Regions from separate parts of the Kribbella sp. NPDC023855 genome, predicted to be linked through region 1. Evidence: riboswitches for the same ligand, from Rfam matches in the RefSeq annotation. Region 1 holds a riboswitch; the other holds the start of a gene.
What was found. Region 1 has a riboswitch for ZMP and ZTP ahead of AB0F51_RS03355 (bifunctional 5,10-methylenetetrahydrofolate dehydrogenase/5,10-methenyltetrahydrofolate cyclohydrolase). Riboswitches for the same ligand answer to the same signal wherever they lie in the genome.

Region 1 (8,224 bases):
AGCCCGAGGCCGATCCCCGCGACCGCGGTGTTGATGCCGACCACCCGACCGTTGCCGTCGGCAAGCGCTCCGCCGGAGTTGCCCGGGTTGAGCGCGGCATCGGTCTGGATCACGTCCTCGATGATCCGGCTCGCCGTCTCGGACCGGACCGGCAACGACCGCCCGAGCGCACTCACCACCCCGGCCGTCACGCTTCCGGCCAGCCCCAATGGGTTGCCCACGGCAACCACCAGGTTGCCCACCTTGAGCTTGTCCGCGTCGCCGTACTCCGGTGGGTCGGGGATGTCCCGGTCGGCCCGCAGTACGGCGAGATCGGACAGCCGGTCGACGCCGATCACCCGCGCCTGAGCCGCCGTACCGTCCGCGAACTCGGCCGTCCCACCACTGCCGTCATCAACGACATGCGCGTTGGTCAGCAGATGCCCGTCACCCGTCAGCACCACAGCCGACCCCGACGAGTCCCCTCGCCTTCCCACCACCCGCAAACTGGCCACCCGCGGGATCAACCGCTCCGCCACGCCCGACACCACCCGCGAGTACGCGTCCAGCACCTCGTCATCCATCATCTCGCCGCCTCCTGATTACATCATTACCCAGCAATCAAGAGCCCGCACCTACGCCAACAAACTCGACGCATCTCCAACTCGGTACGGCGCGTAGGTTTCGGCATCGATCTGCACGCGGCCGGCCAGGACCGAACTCGGGATGAGGTAGATACTCCCGTCGCCGAGCAGGATGAAGAACAGGTCGAGGCTTTCGGGGTCGTACGGCATCTTGCCGGCGGTCTTGTCGAGCACATACGGCCGCCGCCCGATGCCAACCATCCAGCGCCCTTTGCCGTTGCGGCGCACACAGGTCTTCACCTGCACCCGCTGGATCCCCTTTGTCGTGGTCACCAGCAGGTCGTACTCCTGCGGCTCGACCGGCAACGCCGCCGGACAGCCGCGCAGTGCGAACCAGGCCATCGCGACGGCCGGTGCCGCCGTGCGCAACAGTTCCTCGCGCACCGGCTCGCCAAACACCTCATCAGGCTCCGGCCGGAGATGCGGCGCCTTCAGATGTGTGCAGTCCAGGCCGAGCCTGGCCGCATGCCCCTTGACACGCACTCGGTCTGGGCCGTTGTCAGCCACCCCGAGACCAGCCATCACTTCGGCCCAGCAGGTCGAACCCAGGACGGCCTCTCGGAGCTGACGATCCGACCAGCGCCGTTGCCCGGTGAAGTGCGAGACATCGAGTTCGAGCCTGGTGGCATGCCGTTTGATGGTCCTGATCACACTCGCTGAGGTGCCCTTCAGCCCCAGAGCGCGGGCCACCCCACGCCATGACCGGCTGGCTTTTATCGCCTCCCGCAACTGAGCATCGTTCCAGCTGCGCTTGTCACTGATCGTGTTCATGGGAAGACACTAAAGAGGGGCACCGACAGTGTCGGTGCCCCTCTTTTCGGTCGGGCTGCCGAGATTTGAACTCGGGATCTCTTGTCCCCCAGACAAGCGCCTTACCAGGCTAGGCCACAGCCCGAATGGTCGTCCCCGGGAGGGCGACCGGGGTAAACCTTACCGCATGTCTGGGGCAGGTTTGACCAAGGGGGGCTAGCGTTTTGGCTTCTTGACTCGGGGGCGGATTTGGACGTGGACTGGGCTGCCGACGAAGCCGAAGTCTTCGCGGAGGCGGCGTTCGATGAAGCGCTGGTACGAGGCCTCGAAGGCACCTGAGGTGAAGATGGCGAAGGTCGGCGGCATGGTCGTCGCCTGGGTGCCGAAGAGGATCTTCGGCTGCTTGCCACTGCGCACCGGGTGCGGGTGGGCGGCGACCAGGCGGCCCAGGAACGCGTTCAGCTGGCCGGTCGGGACGCGGGTCTGCCAGCCTTCGAGGGCTGCCTCGATGGCCGGGACCAGCTTCTCCATGTGGCGGCCGGTCATCGCGCTGATGTTGACCCGCGGCGCCCAGCGGAACTGGACCAGGTCGCGGTCGATCTCGCGCTCCAGGTAGTAGCGCCGGTCCTCGTCGACCAGGTCCCACTTGTTGTAGGCGATGACGAGGGCCTTGCCGGCCTCTTCGACCGTGTTCATGATCCGCAGGTCCTGCTCGGTCATCGGCTCGGAGGCGTCGACCACCACCACGACCACCTCGGCGCGCTCGATCGCGCTGTTGGTCCGCAGGCTGGCGTAGTACTCGTGGCCCTGGACGTTCTTCACCTTGCGCCGGATGCCGGCGGTGTCGATGAAGCGCCACTGCTTGCCGCCGAGGATGATCTCCTCGTCGACCGGGTCGACGGTGGTGCCGGAGATCTCGCTGACCACGACGCGGTCTTCCTTGGCCACCTTGTTCAGCAGCGAGGACTTGCCCACGTTCGGCTTGCCGACGATCGCGACCCGGCGCGGTCCGCCGATCTCGGCGTCCCGCTCGGCGGGCGCCTCCGGCAACGCGGCCAGTACTGCGTCCAGCATGTCGCCGGTACCCCGGCCGTGCATCGCCGAGATCGGGAACGGCTCCCCGATGCCCAGGCTCCACAGGTTCATCGCCTCGGCCTCGACCCGCTGGTCGTCGACCTTGTTGGCAGCCAGTACGACGGGCTTGCCCGCCTTGCGCAGCACCCGGACGACGGCTTCGTCGGAGTCGGTGATGCCGACCGTCGCGTCGACCACGAACAGCACCGCGTCGGCGGCGTGGATCGCGACCTCGGCCTGCGCCGCCACCAGGGCGGCCATGCCGACGGCGTCGGGGTCCCAGCCGCCGGTGTCGACCAGGGTGAAGCCGCGGCCGGCCCAGTTCGCGTCGTACGAGACCCGGTCGCGAGTGACGCCCGGGGTGTCCTCGACCACAGCCTCGCGGCGGCCGATGATCCGGTTCACCAGCGTCGACTTGCCGACGTTGGGCCGGCCGACGATCGCCACCACCGGCAGCGGACCGGTGTCTTCGCGTTCGTGGGTCGGCTCCGCGTCGATCTCGTAGCCGGTGGGCAGGTCACTCATCAGGATCCTTCTGGTCTGGCACGCCCGGGAGCGGGTGGCCGGTGGCTTCGACGGCCGCCTGCACATGGGCCCGCAACACGTCGCCGATCTGGTCGGCAACCGCGCGTACGTCGACCTGCCTCCGGGGAAAGGATACGCGGTCCACCGTGAAGGTCTCGCCATATACCACGTCGACGCGGCTGCCGCGGGGCGGAAAGCGCTCGATATCGCCGCCCGGGAGGCGGGTCCCGAGCAGCGCCACGGGCAGGACCGGCGCCCCGGTGACCATCGCCAGGTAGGCGATTCCGCTGCGGACCCGGCGGAAGTCGCCCGGACCGCGGGTGCCCTCGGGATAGATGATCAGCGCGCGGCCGTCCCGCAGTACCTGAACCGCCCGGCGGATCGCGCGGGTGTCGTACTGCGAACGGTCGATCGCGATCTGCCCGGCGCGGTGGAGCATGAAGCCCTGCAGCCCGACGAATGCCTCCAGCTTGCCCAGCTGGTGCGTCATCCGGGGCGCGACGGCACCCAGCAACGGACCGTCGAGCAGGCCGAGGTGGTTCGGCGCGATCAGGACCGGCCCGGTCCGCGGGAAGAGTTCCTCGTGGTGGATGGTCAGGTCGTAGCGGCCGCGCATGTACGGCCCGACCACGTAGCGCAGCAGCCGGCCGAGCCGGTGCGGCACGGCGGGCAGGTCATCGGTGCGGGGCAGTTCGGCCCGCCCCGTCAACTCGCCGGCGGTCATGACTCCCGGTCGCGTGGCACGGCCTCGGCCTCCTTCGCCAGTCGGCAGATGACATCGATGACTTCTTCCAACGTCAGGAAGGTCGAATCGATTTCCACCGCGCCGTCGGAGGCGACCTGGAACTGCGAGACGGTGGCGTCGTCGGCGTCCCGCCGCACGATCTGGTCCCGCAACTGCTCCGCTGTCACCGATCCCTCGGCCAGCTCCGCCTTGCGGCGGGCCATCCGGGCATCCTGGTCCGCGGTCAGCAGCACCTTCAGCTCGGCCTGCGGGGCGACCACCGTGGCGATGTCGCGGCCCTCGACGACCGCGCCACCGGTCGGCTGGGAGGCGTCGATCAGCTCGCGCTGGCGGCGAATCAGCTCGGCCCGGACTTCGAGGTTGGTAGCGATCTTGCTGACACTAGCGCTGATCCGCGGATCGCGGATCGCCTCCGTCACGTCCACGCCGTCGGCGGCGAACTGTGCCCGCTGTGGATCGGTGCTGATCGACAGCTGTACTGCGCGGGCCCGGTCGGCGACCGCGGCGAGGTCGTCCAGGTCCAGCCCGTGCTCCAGCGCGGACCAGGTCACGGCCCGGTACATCGCTCCGGTGTCCAGGTACTGCAGACCGAGCCGGCTGGCGACTCCGCGGGCCGTGCTCGACTTACCGGACCCGCTAGGGCCGTCAACAGCGATGATCATGGCCCGAAGATTACCGGTGGACGGACCAGCCCCGCTCGGTCAGTACCCGGACCAGCTGATCCACCGATGCCGGTTTGACCGACAGCTCGACCTCACCGACCGGGCGGCCCGGGTTGTGGTCGATGCGCAGATCCTCGACGTTGGCGCCGGATTCGGCCGCGTCCGCGAACAGCCGGGCCAGCTGGCCGGGCCGGTCGGGGATGGTGACGAGCACCGGAACCAGATCGATGTGCGGCGTACCGTGCTTGCCCGGGACCCGGATCGCGCCGGAGACGCCGCGGTTCAGTACTGCGGTCACCTCGTCGGTCGCCTCTTCCTTGCCCAGGGCAATCAGCAGGCGGTCCAGCTCGTCGCGGATCTGCTCCAGCAGGCCGCTCAGCGCGGGCGAGTTGGCCGAGACGATTTGGGTCCAGAGCCCGGGGTCGCCGGCCGCGATCCGGGTGACGTCGCGAACACCTTGGCCGGACAGCTCGAGATGCGCTGCCGGCGCGTCGACGAGAGTGCCCGCGGCCAGGGACGACATCAGCTGCGGCAGGTGCGAGACGCGCGCCACCGCGAGGTCGTGGTCGGCGACGGACAGCTCGACCGTCCGGGCTCCCGCGGCCTCGGCGAGCCGGCGTACCAGCTCGACCGCGTCGGGGTCGCTGGTCTCGTGCGGGGTGATCGCCCAGGTCGCGCCCTCGAACAGGTCCGCGCGACCGGCCAGCGGGCCGTTCCGCTCGGACCCGGCCATCGGGTGGCTGCCGACGTACCGGGAAAGTTCTTCCGGTGCGTCGACCAGGGCGCGGGCGTCGAGGAGCGGCTTCGACTTCACGCTGGCCGCGTCGGTGACGATCGCGTCGGTCTGCTGGAGCTGCTCGACGACAACTCGGCCGACATGGTCGGGCGGTACGGCGACGACGACGAGTTGCGGCTCGATCTGGACCAGGCGCGAGCCGGCCCCGATCCGCTCGGCCATCAAGGCGTTGTCGGGATCGGCGTCGACCAGCTCCACCACGACACCGAGCCGGCCGAGCGCCAGGCCGATCGACGTACCGATCAGGCCGGTTCCGACGATCCGGACGGGTCCCCGCAGCTCGGTCACTGGGCGCCGGTCAGGTCGGGGCGCAGGCTGACGGCACCGTGCAGGTAGATGTGCTGGATCTTCTCCCGCGACCGCGGCGACTCGGCGTGCACCATCATCCGGACCACCCGCGGCAGGGCGTGCGGTACGTCGATCTCCTGCATGCACATCAGCGGAACGTCGGTGAGCCCGATCTGCCGGCCGGCCACCGCCGGGAACTCCGAGTGCAGGTCCGGCGTGACGGTGAACAGGATGCTGATCAGGTCCTCCGACTCCAGGTCGTTGGCCTCCAGCACGGCCCGGACCAGCTCGGCGGACCGCTCGAGCAGATGCTCGCGCTCGTCCACCTCGAGCTGGGTGGCACCGCGGATCGCCCGTACCGCCACAGCGTCTGCCTCCTAGATCGATGGTGCTCAGTACTGTCAACCCTAGGACAGAAGCCCCGCCCCGTGCTCCACCGTCTCGGATACTGCTCCTCGCGCCGCCCTGCCGGTTGCGTCAGCGCCCGGTCTGGGCCTCGGCGGCGTCGACGGTCTGCTCGAGCAGGAGCGCGATCGTCATCGGCCCGACCCCGCCCGGCACCGGGGTGATCAGGCTCGCGACCTGCGCCGCCTCACCGAAGTGGACGTCGCCGACGTTGCCTTCGTTGTATCCGGCATCGATCACCACCGCCCCCGGCTTCAGCCAGTCGCCGCGGACGAAGTTCGCCCGGCCGACCGCCGCAACCACGATGTCGGCGGTCCGGACGATGTCTGCCAGGTCACGCGTCTTCGAGTGCGTGTAGGTGACTGTCGCGTTCGATGCCAGCAGCAACATCCCGGCCGGCTTGCCGAGGATCGGGCTGCGGCCGATCACGACGGCGTGCGCGCCTTCCAGCGGTACGTCGTACGCCTGCAGCAACCGGAGGATGCCGCCCGGCGTACAGGAGACGAAGCCGGGCTCGCCGAATGCCATCGCGGCGAATCCGTGCATGGTCACGCCGTCGACGTCCTTGGCCGGAGCGATCGCCTCGAACGCTGCCCGCTCGTCGATCTGCGCGGGCACCGGATGCTGCAACAGGATGCCGTGCACCTCAGGATCGCCGGACAGCTTGTGCAGCTCTGCCACCAGCTCCTCGGTGGTCGTCTCGGCCGGCAGTACGACGCTCCGCGACCCAATCCCGGCCTTCTTGCTCCGGTTCTGCTTCATCCGGACGTACGTCGCCGACGCCGGGTCATCCCCCACGAGCACCGTCGCCAGACACGGCTGTACGCCGGTCTCGGTCCTGAGCTTCTCGGCCCGCTCCCCCGCCTTGGCCACCATCTCGGCCGCCAGCTCGGTCCCGACCATCAACCGTGCTTCAGTCATCACGCACTCCCTCGGGCATCGACGAATCTCTCGGATGCCCAGGCGCGCGGCTCAGCCGGCAGACCACCGGCGGACCGTTCCCCGGTGGTGATCCACCTCAGCGCCAGTCGCGGTCCGCCGGGAAGTTTACTCGGCGCCGAAGAAGCTCCGGCACTGCGCCAGCCCTTCGACCTGTACTGCGCGCGGTCGCCAGTTGGCGCGAGTGAGCCGCAACCGGTCCGAAACCACCGCCTCGCCATGCAGCACGTCGCGCGAGATCCCGTCCGGCTGGTAGCCCAGCTTGCGGGAGACCGCCTGGGAGGCGTGGTTGTCCTGGAAGACCTCCGACGTGGCCGCCTCCGCTCCGAGCTCCGCGAAGGCTAGGTGCAGGAGCAGTACGAGCTTCCGTTCCGTAGCCCTGACCGTGATGGGCCAAGCCGAACCAGGACGAGGAGCGAACTTCCCGCAGTACTGCGAACTGCTTCGCTGCCAGGGTGACTAATCCGATCGGGACGCCGTCGCGGAAGACGGCCAGGTCGAGACCCCAGTCGTCAGGTGACCAACTCCCCAGGCCGCTCCAGTGCGCCTGCATCACCCACTGGGCACGCTTGGCCGGCTCCAGATCGGTCCACGGCGTGAGGAACGGGCGTTCACCGGGTTCGTGGATCCCGGCGGCGGCGAGGTCGGCCAGCTCCGCGAGTTCGTTCTCGGTGGGCAGCCGGAGTACGAGGCGCTCGGTGGTGAGGCGGAGCTGGCGCAGCGGCCAGTGGGTGGTCAGCACCTGGCACAGCGTGAGGCCGACCGAGGCTGCGGGCAACTGAATTTAGAGCAGGCCGGCGTGGTCGAGGACGAGGTAGGCGGCGTCGGTGCCGGTCATGGCGCCGGGGGTGCGGAGTTCGGTGCGGAACTCGTCGAGGGTCAGCTCGACGGGGACACAGTCTTCGAAGTCGTCGAGGGACTGCTTGCCGTCGGGGCGGCAGCCGCGGGCGATCGCGACGTACTTGCGGAAGGTCGAGGAGGAGCCGGACCAGGTCCAGCCCATCACCTCGATCGAGTCGCAGGTGTAGCCGGTCTCTTCCTCCAGCTCACGCCGGCCCGCGTCCGCCGGGTCCTCACCGGGGTCGATCAGGCCACCGGGGAGGTTCGTGACGATCTTGTCCGGCCCCGCGCGAAACATCCGAACGGCGACGATCCGGCCGTCGGGCGTCAACGGAAGAACGGTCACACCGGCTCTGACACCGGCAGCACTCTCCGGTCCGAAGACGTCCCAGTCAGCCTCGCGGCCGTCAGGCAGCCGATACCGCCGCACGTTCACGGTCAGAAAGCCGTTGTAGCCAACCTTCTCGCCGAGCAACACCCACGGCTCAGGATCACCAGGTCGCGGTGGAACCGAAGCGTCCGCCCCGGAGGGGTCCGGGGCGGACGGTAGTGAGGTCGTCACAGCGGGCGGTCGGTG
Region 2 (8,224 bases), 130 kb from region 1:
GGCTGCTGGAGCTCGGTGAACTCGCCGGCAGCGAGGAGGCACTCTCCCACGCGCTCCCCGCCAATCAGAACTCGCCCGTACTGCGAACACACGACCGCTACGGCCACCGGATCGACGAAGTCGAGTTCCACCCGTCGTGGCATTGGCTGATGGACAAGGCGGTCGGCTTCGGACTCCAAGCAGCGCCCTGGACCAGCGACAAACCGTCACCGCACCTCACCCGCGCAGCCGGCTTCTACGTGTGGTCGCAGGTCGAACCGGGTCACGCGTGCCCGATCTCGATGACGTACGCCGCCGTCCCGGCACTGCGCGCCGACAAGACGCTGGCCGACGAATGGATCCCACGCCTCGCCGCCACGCAGTACGACGTACGCCGGCTGCCCGCCGCGGACAAAGCGGGCGTGCTCGCCGGGATGGGCATGACCGAGAAGCAGGGCGGCTCCGACGTACGGGCCAACGTCACCACCGCGACGCCGACCGGGAGTGACGGCGAATATGTGCTCAATGGGCACAAGTGGTTCTGCTCGGCACCGCAGGTCGATGTGTTCCTCGTCCTGGCCCAGGCGGCGGACGGCCTGACCTGCTTCGTCGTCCCGCGGGTCCTTGCCGATGGCAACCGGAATGCGTTTGCTCTGCAACGGTTGAAGGACAAGCTCGGCAACCGGTCGAACGCGTCGAGTGAGGTCGAGTTCCACAACACCGTCGGCTATCGGCTCGGTGACGAGGGTGCCGGCGTCCGGACGATCATCGAGATGGTCGCTGCGACCCGGCTCGACTGCGTGCTCGGCTCGGCTGCGTTGATGCGGCGGGCTCTGGTCGAGGCGACCTGGCACACCGCGCATCGCAGCGCCTTCGGCGACCTGCTGAGGAACAAGCCGGCGATGCAGAACGTGCTGGCCGACCTGGCCATCGAGAGCGAGGCGGCAACCGCTCTCTCGATGCGGCTGGCCGCGGCGATGGACGCTTCGCTCGCCGGTGACGAGCAGGCCGCGGCGTTCCGCCGGATCGCGTTGCCGCTGGCGAAGTTCTGGGTCTGCAAGCGCACCTCGTTCACGGTCGCCGAAGCGCTGGAGTGCCTCGGCGGCAACGGTTATGTCGAGGAGAGCGGTCTCCCGCTGCTGTTCCGCGAGTCCCCGCTGAACTCCATCTGGGAAGGCTCAGGCACGGTCAACGCCCTCGACGTCCTGCGCGCGCTGCGGCGACCCGAGTCGCTCGAGGCGTGGTTGCTCGAAGTCGGTGCGGCGCAAGGTGCCGACCATCGCCTGGACGCTGCCGTGACCGACGTACTGGAAACGCTCTCCGACTTGGCGGGGGCCGAAGCGGGTGCCCGGCGACTGGCCGCGCGGATGGCCGTCTGTCTGCAGGCGTCGCTGCTCGTGCGGCACTCGACCCCGGAGGTGGCCGACGCGTTCGTCGCGTCCCGGCTGGCGGGCGACTGGGGTGGCGTGTTCGGGACGCTGCCGTGCACCACGCCGTACGGTCCGATCCTCGACCGCATCCTCTGACGGAGCCGTCACACGCTAGGGTTACGGCGTCGCGACTGGCGCTGAGGTGGGATCGACCACCGGGGAGCGAAAAGACCGCCGGCACCGTGCGCCTGGGTGCCGCGACCTCGTCACAGGGAGACCTGTGCGACCTCAGGAGAGAGACGAAGATGACTCAACCCTTCGACGCCGCAACCGCGTCGGCCGCGTACCGCAACGCGCTCGAGGTGATCGGCGCGGTGGAACCCACCATCGCCGGCGCGATCAAGGCCGAACTGGCCGACCAGCGCTCCTCGCTGAAGCTGATCGCCAGCGAGAACTACGCCTCCCCGGCGACCTTGCTGACGATGGGCAACTGGCTCTCGGACAAGTACGCCGAGGGCACCGTCGGGCACCGCTTCTACGCCGGCTGCCAGAACGTCGACACCGTCGAGCAGACCGCCGCCGACCACGCTCGTGAGCTGTTCGGCGCGCCGCACGCCTACGTCCAGCCGCACTCCGGCATCGACGCGAACCTGGTCGCCTTCTGGGCGATCCTGGCCCAGCGGATCGAGTCGCCGGCTCTGGCCGAGGCCGGCGCCAAGCACGTCAACGACCTGACCGACGAGGACTGGGCCAAGCTGCGCAAGGCGCTCGGTGACCAGAAGATGCTCGGCATGTCGCTCGACGCCGGCGGTCACCTGACCCACGGTTTCCGGCCGAACATCTCCGGCAAGATGTTCCACCAGAGCTCCTACGGCACCGACCCGGAGACCGGGCTGCTCGACTACGACCTGGTCGCCCAGACGGCTCGCGAGTTCAAGCCGCTGATCCTGATCGCCGGCTACTCGGCGTACCCGCGCAAGATCAACTTCGCCAAGATGCGCGAGATCGCAGACGAGGTCGGCGCCACCCTGATGGTCGACATGGCGCACTTCGCCGGACTCGTCGCCGGGAAGGTCTTCACCGGCGACTTCGACCCGGTACCGCACGCCCACGTCACCACGACCACCACGCACAAGTCGCTCCGCGGCCCGCGCGGCGGCATGGTGCTGTGCCAGCCGGAGTACGCCGACGCCGTCGACCGCGGTTGCCCGATGGTGCTCGGTGGCCCGCTCAGCCAGGTGATGGCGGCCAAGGCGGTCGCGCTGGCCGAGGCGCGTCAGCCTTCGTTCCAGACGTACGCGCAGAACGTCGCGGACAACGCGGTGACGCTGGCCGAAGGGCTGATGAAGCGCGGCGTGAAGCTGGTGACGGACGGCACGGAGAACCACCTCGTCCTGCTCGACGTCTCGTCGTACGGCATCACCGGCCGCCAGGCCGAGTCGGCGCTGCTCGACGCGGGCATCGTGACGAACCGCAACGCGATCCCCCGCGACCCGAACGGCGCTTGGTACACCTCGGGCGTCCGGATCGGTACGCCGGCCCTCACCACCCGCGGCTTCGGTGGCGACGAGTTCGACCGCGTCGCCGAACTGATGGTGGAGGTCCTCTCCAGCGTCACCCCGACCAAGACGTCGGCCGGCGCCCCGTCCAAGGCGAAGTACATCCTCGCCGACGGCGTAGCCGACAAGGTCCGAGCCGCCTCCGCCGAACTCCTCGACAAGCACCCCCTCTACCCAGGTCTCGACCTGAACTGATCATGGTTCGTCCCAGCGCCCGCCTCCCCTCGAGGCGGGCGCTGTGTCATATCCGTGGGGTTTGGAACGTCAGAGGGCTGACGGGGAGATGACGGAGGAAGTTGACAGTGGATGATCATGATGGGCTGGCTGAGGAGTTCGAGGGGTTTCGCGGGCATTTGCGGGCGGTTGCCTATCGGATGTTGGGGTCGCTGACTGAGGCGGAGGATGCCGTTCAGGAGGCGTGGTTGCGGCTGGCCCGGACCGATACCAGTGACGTCGCGAATCTCGGTGGGTGGCTGACGACTGTGGTCAGCCGGGTGTGTCTGGACATGTTGCGGTCCCGGAAGTCCCGGCGCGAGGAGCCGCTGGAGACCTTCGTGCCGGATCCGGTGGTGACGGTGGGCGACGACCCGGTCGAGCAGGCGATGCTCACCGACTCGGTGGGCTTGGCCTTGCTGGTGGTTCTCGAGACGCTGAGTCCGGCTGAGCGGCTGGCGTTCGTGTTGCACGACATGTTCGCCGTGCCCTTTGACGAGATCGCGCCGATTGTCGGGCGCAGTACTGCGGCAACTACCCAGCTCGCCAGCCGCGCGCGGCGACGGGTGCGGGGCGCTGCGGTGCCGGACTCCGATCTCGCGGCTCAGCGCAAGGTGGTCGACGCGTTCCTGGCAGCCGCGCGGGTAGGCGACTTCGAGGCCTTGGTCACCGTGCTCGATCCCGATGTCGTACTACGGGTCGACGTCGGCGCGACCGGGCCAGGAGCTCTGCTGCGGGGTATCGAGGCGGTGGCCGGGCAGGCCCGACTGTCCGCTCGGAACGGCGCGACACCCCGGGAGGCCATCGTCAACGGCGCGGCAGGCTGGGTGTCCTACATCGAAGGGCAGCCGCGTGCGGTGCTCAGCCCCACGGTCCGCGGCGGCCGGATCGTCGAGATCAACATCCTCGCCGACCCGGCCCGCATCGCCCAGCTCGCCCTGCCCGCGTTGGACTGACTCGCACGACGCAGCCAGTCAGTGGAGACCGGGACGGCCGTTCGCCTCGAACCGCGGCCGTCCCGCGTCCAACTGCAGCCGAGCCCGTACGACGACCTGACGGCACGCGGACTCCGTACGCCCCACCGCCGCCGCGATCTCCGGGAACCCGAACCCGAACACCTCGCGCAGCACGAACACCGCCCGCTCCAACGGACTCAACCGCTCGAGGAGCAGCAGCGACGCCATCAGCACCGAGTCAGCCAGCTCCACCAGCGGCCGCGGCTCCTCGAACTCCGCGGCCTCTGTCATGCCAGCTCCGCCTTGAAGCCCTGCCGCCACGACGGGTAGCGCAGCTCCCAGCCGAGCTCCCGCTTGGCTTTCGCGTTGGAGAATCCCCGGCCCTCGGTCATCAGGCCCACCGCTACGTCGCCCGCGAGCGGCCGGGCCAGCCACGCCGGAATCCGCATCGGCGGTTTCGCCCCAGCGCACTCCGCCAGGTAGGGCAACCACTTGTTGGCCGGAGCGGGTTCATCGTCAACGATGTTGAACACGCCCTTGGCCTCCTGCTCGACGGCCAGCACCGTCGCCCGCGCCGCGTCGTCCAGGTGAATCCACGAGCAGTGGCCGTCGCCTCCCCCGACCACCGGGAACTGCCGCTTGCGCACGGGTTCCACCAGAGTCTCGGTGGAACCCGGCCCGTAGAACCATCCGTACCGCAGTACTGCGCCACCTGCCTTCACGACCGTCTCCTCGACATAGCGGAGCGCGGCCGCGCTCGGCCCGGGCAGCCCTTCCAGCGGGTCCTCCTCCGTCTTCACCCATCCGCCTTGGCGCTGGCCGTTCCAGCCGGCATAGGCCTGCGCGACGAAGTTCGTGACGCCGCTCGCCTGGGCGGCGGCCAGCAAGTGGTCCGTCCCCTCGGTCCGAAGCCGGTTGGTCCCGGCGAACCAGCGGTCCATGTGCTTCAGGTCCGGCTTGCCGGTGATCGCGGTCATCTGATGCACGATCGCGTCGGGTTGCGCCTTGGCCACCGCCTCACCGACCGACACCGCATCCAGGCCGTCCATCACGACGCCTTCCGCGCCCAGCTCCGCCAGCAACTCGAGCTTCGCCGCGCTTGTCGTCGACGCCGTCACCTGATGCCCTCGCGCCACCAACTGTGGCACCAACTGCCGCCCGAGCGCCCCGGTCCCACCTGCCACGAATACCCGCATATCCATCACCTTTCTCGCTTGTTTCACCCCCAGACAAAGCGAGACCGGCGATCTGTGACATCGGGTGCTGCGAGCTCAGTTGGTCAGTGCGTACACGGCGACGGCGGTGAAGTCGTCGGCGGGTTCCGAGGCCTGCCAGGAGCGGACGTCGTCGACGTAGCGGGAGCCTCGGCCGGTGAACTCTTCGTAGCGGTCGGTACCGTCGGCGGGGCAAGGCTTCATGTTGTCCATGTTGTCGCCGAGACCGTCCGCGAAGAGGTCCGCGGAGTTCGGGCCGTTGACGACCGCACCGGTCAGCGGCCGGTCGACGATGTTCGAGATCTGGTGATGAGGGCAGCCGGCGCTGTTCTCGCCGACGCCGACCATGAACGAGACGCCCCACGGGTTCGCCCCGAAGGTCCAGCTCAGCTGGCCGGCACCGAAGGCGTCGTACCGGCGATCACCGGTGGCGTCGCGGTAGAGCCGGGCCGTGGCCGCCAGACCGAACGCATGCGGTACTGCGTCGAAGTTGTCGTACTGCGCGCCGGCGCCGAACGGGTCGTTCGCCGCCCGCTTCACCCCGATCTCAAGCTGGGCCGCAAGATCGCTCTTCAACGCCTTCACATCGACCGGCACCCGGCGGTCGGCCCGCGCGGCGCGGATCAGATCCGCATGCGCGAGAGCGCTCACGTCGTACAGGTTGAACGTGTCGCCGCCCGCCTCGTGCGTGCGGTACTCCCCCGCCCAGTACTGCGCTGCCTTCAACCAGCCGCGCGCTCGGGGATCCCGCAACTTCTGGGCGGCGAGAGCGAGTTCGGCGGCGCCCAGTTCGAGGTCGTCGCGCCAGTTGCTCTCCGGGTAGAACGCGAACGGCAGCGACGTCACCAGTTGCTGGACGTCCGTCGTCTGGGCTTGCGCGTAGATGGCGGCGGCTGTCTCGAGATGCCGCCGGGCGCGAGCGGGCGACGTACGGGCTTCGACCTGTGCTGCCAGGGCGAAGGCAGCGGCCGTCCGACCTGCCAGGTTCGGGCTGATCGGCTTGCCAGGAGCGGCGGCGCGGAAGACCGGGCGGTTCTTGAGGAACTGGTGCCCCGGCGCGTTGTCGTGATCGTCGGCCTCCGGCAGCCGCCAGACGTCGTGGTCGCCGACGAAGGTCTCCTCGACGTTCCCCGTCCCGGCGCCGACCTGGATGTAGAGCGTCTTGGTCCGCTCGTCCCACATCTTGTCCAGCCAGGTGAGCCCGTGCCGCGCTTCCTTCAGCAGCTGGGAATCCGGCCGCCGGCCGTCCCGGGCCGAAGCCCAGAGCAAACGAATCCGAGTACGCCGCGATGTGGGTGAACTTGAGGTAGTCGCCGGCGTCGTACCAGCCACCCTCGACATCCACCGGCCCGCCGATCCGCTGCAGCTCCCCCACGGTCTGATCCGTGTCCGGACCCGCGAAGACCGGCCACTCGTAGACGCTCGCCGCACGGTCCGTGAGGTGCGCCGGCTTGCGCCCAAGCGCTCCGGCGACGATGTTCGCACCGTCCCGCTGCTCGGTGAAGAAGTTCACCGCCTTGTCCTTGGGCCCTTCCAGCACCCGCTTCTCCGAGCCGATCTCGAAGGCAGGCGACGTCGGAACTCCTGCCACCTTGACCCGATAGCTTCCCGGCCGCCGCAGCTTCGAGAGATCCAGCCGATAGACATGCTGGTACTTCGCGTTCCACGACCCGGCGTCCTGCCCCGCGCGCCCGACGAGCACTCGCCGCCCCCGCTCGTCGACCACCTCGAAGCGCGCCCCCGCCGCCGCCTCCGAGGTCATCAGGTACGCCGCTGCGCCTGCCGCGCCGCTGTAACCGAGTTGGTTCACGCGGATCAACCCGACCCCACCGCCGGTCGATCCGTACTCACCACCGTCCCGCGTACTGGCTCCGGTCCCGGCAGCCGTGAGCGGAGTCACCGCCAACCCGGCGGCCAAAGACAGCGAGATGACGCGGCGGAACGTCCCCATCGGTGACTCCTCTGCACTAACCATTAGGAAACCTTCCTAACGATTGCGGACACGGTAGCGCAGCCCACCGAGGGTGTCGAGATGTCTGACCAGGACCTCGCGGAGCTTCTCGGCGGTGGCGACCTCGGGCCGGGTCGCCGCATGGACGGCGAGGCCGTCGATCACCGCATGGAGCCGATCCGCCTCCACCTCGACTTCGACCTGATCCCCGGCGATCGCAGCCACCCAACGACGGCAGCCGGCGCGCAGCGCGTCGTAGCTCCGCTCGGCGCATTCGCGGAGCTCCGGGTCGACCAGTGCGCGTGCGGTGAACGCCAGCCAGACGAGATTCTCCTCCTGGCGCTCTTTGTCGAGAGGCAGGAGCTCGAGCAGGAAACGCTCCGCGGTCGCGCGCGGGTCGCCGGCCGGGTCGAGCGCGCCGAGACGGCCCTCGATGCGTTCGACCACCTGGTTCATCGCGAAGACCAAGAGCTCGGCCTGGGTGCTGAACATGTGGCGCAGCGATCCGTTCGACAGCCCGGCCTCGCGGGCGACGTTGCGGACCGACGCCTGCTCGAGCCCGTCGCGGAGGATCACCCGCCAGGCCGCCTCCGCGAGCTGCCGGCGTCGTTCCACGGCATCGACGATCTTCGGCATGGTTTTTTATAGCACAGTCGTGCTATCTTCCGGGCTATTAGTACAGCTGTACTATCAAGGAGGATCATGTCGACCACGACCGCCCCAGCCCGCGCCTCGTCCACGCTCCGCCACCTGGCGCTTCAGCGAAGCGTCCAGTTCACCGCCGCCCTCTGGATTGCCGCCAACGTCGCCGTTCTGCTCGTCGCGGAGGAGGCCCTGCCCTTCGGCTGGCCGGATGTGCCCGGTTCGACGGTCGACCACGTGGTGAGCACGAACCTCGGGCTGCTGTGGATCTTCGGTTTGATGGCCATCACCTGCCTCCTGACCCGGAAGCGCAGCCGGCCGGACCTCGCCGCCAGAGCCC

Region 2: linked by a shared signal. The riboswitch ahead of AB0F51_RS03955 (glycine hydroxymethyltransferase) and the one ahead of AB0F51_RS03355 (bifunctional 5,10-methylenetetrahydrofolate dehydrogenase/5,10-methenyltetrahydrofolate cyclohydrolase) in region 1 are both predicted to bind ZMP and ZTP.

The regions. Positions count from the first base shown of each region.
Region 1 is NZ_JBFAAA010000001.1:730,178-738,401, reverse strand. It holds gene AB0F51_RS03395 (trypsin-like peptidase domain-containing protein) at 1-566, opposite strand, end outside; gene AB0F51_RS03390 (hypothetical protein) at 615-1,394, opposite strand; tRNA gene AB0F51_RS03385 (tRNA-Pro) at 1,445-1,518, opposite strand; gene der (ribosome biogenesis GTPase Der) at 1,590-2,972, opposite strand; gene AB0F51_RS03375 (lysophospholipid acyltransferase family protein) at 2,965-3,696, opposite strand; gene cmk ((d)CMP kinase) at 3,693-4,379, opposite strand; gene AB0F51_RS03365 (prephenate dehydrogenase) at 4,390-5,463, opposite strand; gene aroH (chorismate mutase) at 5,460-5,828, opposite strand; gene AB0F51_RS03355 (bifunctional 5,10-methylenetetrahydrofolate dehydrogenase/5,10-methenyltetrahydrofolate cyclohydrolase) at 5,941-6,789, opposite strand; ZMP/ZTP riboswitch at 6,819-6,910, opposite strand; gene AB0F51_RS03350 (GNAT family N-acetyltransferase) at 6,887-7,585, opposite strand; gene AB0F51_RS03345 (NUDIX hydrolase) at 7,592-8,125, opposite strand; gene prcA (proteasome subunit alpha) at 8,206-8,224, opposite strand, start outside.
Region 2 is NZ_JBFAAA010000001.1:858,626-866,849, reverse strand. It holds gene AB0F51_RS03960 (acyl-CoA dehydrogenase family protein) at 1-1,505, shown strand, start outside; ZMP/ZTP riboswitch at 1,527-1,610, shown strand; gene AB0F51_RS03955 (glycine hydroxymethyltransferase) at 1,655-3,103, shown strand; gene AB0F51_RS03950 (sigma-70 family RNA polymerase sigma factor) at 3,211-4,077, shown strand; partial or broken gene AB0F51_RS03945 (sigma factor-like helix-turn-helix DNA-binding protein) at 4,120-4,326, opposite strand; gene AB0F51_RS03940 (NAD(P)-dependent oxidoreductase) at 4,365-5,273, opposite strand; gene AB0F51_RS03935 (glycoside hydrolase family 9 protein) at 5,349-6,560, opposite strand; partial or broken gene AB0F51_RS03930 (cellulase N-terminal Ig-like domain-containing protein) at 6,628-7,053, opposite strand; gene AB0F51_RS03925 (TetR family transcriptional regulator C-terminal domain-containing protein) at 7,279-7,878, opposite strand; gene AB0F51_RS03920 (hypothetical protein) at 7,945-8,224, shown strand, end outside.